Regions from separate parts of the Desulfomicrobium norvegicum genome, predicted to be linked through region 1. Evidence: riboswitches for the same ligand, from Rfam matches in the RefSeq annotation. Region 1 holds a riboswitch; the other holds the start of a gene.
The links. Region 1 has a riboswitch for cobalamin ahead of BMZ24_RS16650 (sirohydrochlorin cobaltochelatase). Riboswitches for the same ligand answer to the same signal wherever they lie in the genome.
Positions count from the first base shown of each region.

Region 2: another riboswitch for cobalamin. It lies ahead of BMZ24_RS14100 (anaerobic ribonucleoside-triphosphate reductase activating protein); the one in region 1 lies ahead of BMZ24_RS16650 (sirohydrochlorin cobaltochelatase).

Region 1 is NZ_FOTO01000014.1:93,569-96,619, reverse strand. Features, by position in the region: gene BMZ24_RS16655 (FecCD family ABC transporter permease) at 1-674, opposite strand, end outside; gene BMZ24_RS16650 (sirohydrochlorin cobaltochelatase) at 679-1,560, opposite strand; cobalamin riboswitch at 1,654-1,831, opposite strand; gene BMZ24_RS16645 (TetR/AcrR family transcriptional regulator) at 1,959-2,555, shown strand; gene BMZ24_RS16640 (TRAP transporter substrate-binding protein) at 2,608-3,051, shown strand, end outside.
Region 2 is NZ_FOTO01000010.1:103,304-106,354, forward strand. Features, by position in the region: gene BMZ24_RS14095 (MFS transporter) at 1-612, shown strand, start outside; cobalamin riboswitch at 696-851, shown strand; gene BMZ24_RS14100 (anaerobic ribonucleoside-triphosphate reductase activating protein) at 917-1,555, shown strand; gene BMZ24_RS14105 (ribonucleoside triphosphate reductase) at 1,589-3,051, shown strand, end outside.

The sequences.
Region 1 (3,051 bases):
GACCCGAGGCCCAGGATGTCGAGTTCCCGGGCCAGAAAAAGGACCAGGGCGGAGCCTGCGATCATGTACGGCAGCATGAGCCCCACGTGCTCGAATCCCCGCCCCTGAAAGCTGCCCATGATCCAGAACACGATGGCCGCCACCGATTCCTCGTTCAAGGACTTGATGAGGGCGATGGCCGCGCCGAGGAAGGTGGAGACGACGATTCCGCCCAGGACAAGGCTCTCGCGGGAGAAGTCTCCGGCTAGCCTGCTCATGGCCAGGACCAGGCTCATGGCCGCGAACGCTCCGCCGAGCGCGGCCAGCGGGAGGGTCGAAAGTCCAGCCACGGTCCAGCCCATGCCGAGAGCCAGGGCCGCGCCGCAGGCCGCGCCGCTGGATATCCCCAGGGTGAACGGGTCGGCCAGCGGGTTGCGCAGCAGGCCTTGAAAAACGCCGCCGGATACGGCCAGGGCCGCGCCGGTCAGGAACGAAAGCAGGATGCGACCCAGCCGGATGTCGCGTACGATGACCAGGTCCTGACTCTCGATTTGGCCATGGAGCATGGTCGCGAGGGCGTTATGGATGGCCTCGGCGGGCAGGGGGTAGGACCCGAAAAAAAGGGCCGCATAGATGGAAAGGGGCACGGCTGCCGCCATGGCCAGCCATGCCCTTGTGTGTCGCCTGTCGTTCATGGGGTCAGGGCAGGCGCTCCAGAGCCGCCTGCAGATGATTCAGCCAGATGTCGACGAAAGCCGGGACCTGTGCCGTTCCGCGCAGGACCGGAATGCAGGTCAGGCCGTCGGCGCCGAGCACGGATTTCCAGGAATCCTCCTCGTCTCCGGCCATGTCGTTCAGCGCATGGTCCCCGGCCACGGCCATGAAGGGCGCAAGATACACCCTTGAGATCTTGCGGTCTTTCAGAACCTGCCGCACGTCGTCCAGGGACGGCGTGCCTTCGACGGTGCCGACCAGGACCAGCGGGTCGTGCCGGTTCAGGGAATACTGCAGTCCGGAGTAATAGATGTTCGCGGGGTGGTGGGTGCCGTGGCCCAGCAGTACGACGGCTTCACCTGTTTTGCGTTCTGCCGGGAGACTGGCCATGATGGCCGAGGCGCAGGCTTCGACGTCGGCGGGTTCGGCCAGCAGAGGCAGGCCCAGGACCACGCTCTCCATGCCCTTGGGCAGGCCGGAAAAGGCCTGCACCGTGCGTTGCAGGCCGTGGAATTCCTCGCCCGGGATGGTGTGCAGGGACTGCACGGCCACATGCGTGAAGCCGTCGTCCATCATCCGCGCCAGGGCCATGGCCGGAGAATCGAAGTCCTGTCCCTGGGCGGCAAGTTTTTCGCGCACGATGCGCGAGGAATAGGCCCAGCGGATTTCAATGCCGGGAAAACGCAGCCTTGCTTTCTCCCCGATGTGATCCAGAGCGCCGCGCGCTTCGGGCACGGTGGTGCCGAAGGCTACCAGCAGGATTCCCTTTTTGGGCGGCCTATCCTTGTGTCCGGCCAGAACCGGGCCGTGCAGGGCGAGCAGAAAAAAGAACAGAAGAAGTCCGCAAACATGCGAGGCTTTGAACATGAGACCTCCAGGTTTGGCGGGGGCAGTGAGAAGAGAGAAGGACTGACGTCCAAGGGCGCGGCCCGCAAAAAACCCCCGTTGCAGGCAGCACGAACTGTGGTTGGACCTCGGACAGGTCTTCCGGCTCGTTTCACCAATCCTCGTCCTTCCCAGGAATGACCCCAGTGGACAGCGTGGAGGATGGCTTTTGAAACTTACGGCGGCGGGTCCGCTCCCGATTTGCACGGGATTCCCTTTTACACCCTAAGGTATCCGAAGTGGAAAAGACGCTAGTCGTGGCCCCGTGGGCTGTCAAGAAATCCTCCGTGGCGCACGCTTGACAGAATCAGGCTTGAGGAATACTTGGTCACAAAATGACTTCTGGTCACTTTATGACCGTTGTCCAACAAGGAATTCTCGTGGCCAGAAAGCAGCAGGAAAAATCACTCCAGACCCAGCGCGAACTACTCGATTCGGCGGAAAAACTTTTCGCCGCCAAGGGCTTTGTCGCTACCACTGTGGCCGAGATCACCTCGGACGCAGGCTATGCCAAGGGCAATTTCTATCGGCACTGGCAAAGCAAGGACGAGATCATGCTGGCCATCATCGCCATCAAGATGCAGTCCTACCGCGCCATGCGCGACGCCGCGTTGCAGGATGCTCACAGTCTTAAAGAGGTCATGGACCGCATCCTCGATTTTCTGGAGACCATGATCGACGACCGCAACTGGAGTTCGGTCTTTCTCGAATTCACCATCCATGCCTCCCGCAACGAGGACCTGCGCGCCCAGCTCAACCAGTCCCTGTATCGTCTCTCCAACGAGATTTTCGACGACATCGTCGCGCCGTATGTGCGCAGCGGTTATCCGGCGCGCAAGATCGGCGCCCTGAACACGGCCCTGTTCGAGGGTTTTCTGATCCATTCCTTGCTCGGGACGGGGACCATCGACCGCAAGGATTTTCGCCGGGCAGCCATGAAACTCGCTCTGGCCAACGCCCTGGATACCCAGGAATAATCAGGCTCGCGCATGGTGCGCGGTCTTACTTTTCACACGGAGGATTATTGTCATGAGGCTGTTCTTACGAGTCGCGACCCTGGCTTTCGTCGTTCTGGGATTTTCGGCGCAGGCCATGGCTGCGGGACCGGTCAAGCTGTCCTACAGCAATTTCTTTCCGCCGACCCACATCCAGTCGATTCTGGCAGAGGAGTGGTGCCGCGAGGTCGAGACCCGCTCAAACGGTCAGGTCGTCATCGACTACTATCCGGCGGGAACCCTGACCAAGCCCAAGGATTGCTATGACGGCGTGGTGCAGCGCATCTCGGACATCGGTCTCTCCGCGCTCGGGTACACCAAGGGACGTTTCCCGGTGCTGTCCGGAGTCGATCTGCCCATGGGCTACACGACCGGCGTGCAGGCCACGACACTGGCCAACGCCGTGTACGAGCAGTTCAAGCCCAAGGAATTCGATGACGTGCATGTCCTTTATTTCCATGCGCATGGACCTGGCAAA
Region 2 (3,051 bases), on a different contig from region 1:
GTATCGCATCTGGCCGAAGCTTTGGGCGTTTGCAGATTCGCCTTTCGGGAAAGCTCGGCCATCCGGGCGACCATCATGAACGGCATGCTTCTGGGGCTGGCTTCCTTCTACATGGTTTGGCTCATTCAGCCCTATATGCAGGAATGCCTGGTTCCCGTGACATGGTTCGGTCCGGCCTGGGCCGGGGCCAATCTGGTTGTGGCCCTGGCTGCCGCAAACAGCCATCGGGTCGAGGGCAAGCTGGGCGCGGGCGGCATGCAGACGCTCTTTTTCGTGCTGATCGTCGTGGCGTATCTTGGACTTGGAACCGTCACGGCCGTGGGAGGTTTTTTGTTCTATTATCTGCTTACGGCCATGCGAGGGCTGCAAGGGCCGCTCATGCGCTCGCGGTTGCAGGCCTTGAGCAGCCGGGCGAACAGGGCCAGCATTCTGTCGTTGCACAGCCTGGCCTTCCGAACGGGGTTCGTGGCCACCGGCCCGCTGGTAGGTTTGCTTGCCGACAGCTTCGGTCTGTCAACGACCTTCCTTGTACTGGCCGTATTTTTTTCGCTGGCTCTTCCCGTGGCAGGACTGAATTTTTTACGCCATAACCGCTCGCATTCATTGACCTGAATTCTTCTTCCACACGGTAAAGACGCCCCTGTGGAAAAGGTTTTGGTTGATCCCGATGTCTCGATGTCCTAATACTCGACCTGTTCTGCGAAACTACTTCAGGAGCAAGGGAACCCGGTGCGAGTCCGGGGCGGTCCCGCCACTGTAATCCCGATTTCGCGCGTTAAAGGCTGATCCCGCAAAGGGAGACGCCGCGTGCGGGGGCAAGCCAGAAAACCTGCCTGAAGCAATTCTCTTAACCCTCTGCACGCGGATGCAGGGCGTTGAGTTGTTCAGAAAAACGTCATCACAACTTCGAGCGAACATGACTGACACGATTCCTTCATGGGAACGCGTGCGCGGCATGGTGCCGGTGAGTCTTTGCGACTGGCCGGGCAAAATCACGTGCGTGCTTTTTGCCGGCGGCTGCAATTTGCGCTGCCCGACCTGCCACAACGCATCCCTGGCCTGGAAATGGGCCTTGTTGCCGAGTCTCGACCGGGACATTGTCCTGTCTGACCTGCGCCGCCGCAAGCGCTGGCTGGACGGGATCACCCTGTCCGGTGGAGAGCCGACCTGCCTGGCGGATCTGGACGGGCTGCTTGAGGATCTTTCCTCGACCGGCCTGCCGGTCAAGCTTGATTCCAACGGCTCCGCCCCGGATGTCCTGGAGCGCGTGCTAGCGGCGGGGCTTGTCCAGGCCGTGGCCGTTGACGTCAAGGGACCCTGGTCGATGTATCCGGAGCTGACCGGGCAGGCTCTGGCGACCGATACGGCCCGCGACGCGCTGGAAGAGGTTTTTGGCCTGGCCCGCGCGTATCCCGGACGCGTCTATTTTCGCTGTACCAAGGTCCCGAGCCTGACCCCCGAAGATCTGGAGACGACCCGGGCCCAGATGCCGCAAGGCCTGTCCTTGCATTTTCAGGAATTTGTGCCGCCTCGAAGCGATGATGATTTTTCCTGATTCTCAATTCGACCGAACTTTATTGGAGTATTCATGCCTCAGCAGATTGTGAAACGTGATGGCCGTGTTGAATCCTGGTCCGTGGACCGGATAGCCCAGGCAATTTTGAAATCCCTCAACGCCAGCGGCATCAAGGATCCCATCCTGGCCAAGCGTCTGGCCGGAAAGGTCGAGTCCAAACTCGAAGCCGAGGTCATGCCCGAGCAGGAGCTGGTTCAGGACACCGTCGAGCAGGTGCTCATGGAGTCCAGGCTTTATCAGGTCGCAAGGCGCTACATCGTGTACCGCGAAAAGCGTCGCACGATCCGCAGCCAGACCGAAACCTTCCTGGACGTGACCGAGACCATCGACAGCTATCTGGACAAGTCTGACTGGCGTGTCAGCGAGAACGCCAACATGGCTCATTCCTTTCAGGGCCTGATGCTGCATCTGTCCGGCTCCGTTCAGGCCCGCTATTCCCTTGAGAAATATCCCGAGGAAGTCCGGCAGGCCCATGAGCACGGCTATTTTCACATCCATGATCTTTCTTTTGGCCTGGCCGGGTATTGCGCCGGTTGGTCCCTGCGCGACCTCTTGCTTGAGGGGTTCAATCTCGAAGGGCGCTGCTCGTCCGGCCCGCCCAAGCATTTTGACGCGGCCCTTGGACAGATGGTCAATTTTCTGGGCACGCTGCAGAACGAATGGGCCGGTGCGCAGGCCTTCAACAACGTGGACACCTATCTGGCCCCGCTCGTCCGCCATGACAATCTGACCTACGAAGAGGTCAAGCAGGCCATGCAGAAGTTCGTGTTCAACCTGAATACGACCTCGCGCTGGGGCGGGCAGAGCCCGTTCACCAACCTGACCTTCGACCTGGCCCCGCCCACGCACATTGCCTCGGAGGCCGTCATCATCGGCGGCAAGCTTCAGGACAGCACCTACGGCGAATACGCGGCCGAGATGGAGATGATCAATCGGGCCTTCCTTGAAGTCATGTTGGTCGGCGATTATCACGGGCGGATTTTTTCCTTCCCCATTCCAACCTACAACATCACCCCGGACTTTCCCTGGGAGACGGAGGTTGGCGAGCTGCTCCTCAAGCTCACGGCCAAGTACGGCGTCCCGTATTTTCAGAACTTCATCAACTCCGACCTGAAGCCCGAGGACGTCCGTTCCATGTGCTGCCGTCTGCAGATGGACCTGCGCGAGCTGCGCAAGCGCACCGGCGGCCTTTTTGGCGCGGGGGATCTGACGGGATCCATCGGTGTCGTAACGCTCAATCTGCCCAAGCTGGCCTATCTGGCCCAGGGCGAGGAAGACTTTCTGGACCTGGTGGGCGAATATGCCTCCCTGGCCAAGGATTCCCTTGAGTTCAAGCGCAAGATGGTCACCGACAACATGGACAAGGGCATGTTCCCCTTTTCCAGCCGCTATCTCAAAAACGGCTTCCGCAGTCATTTCAGCACCATCGGCATTCTGGGTGGGCACGAAGCCTGCCTGAATCTGCTCGGCAAGGG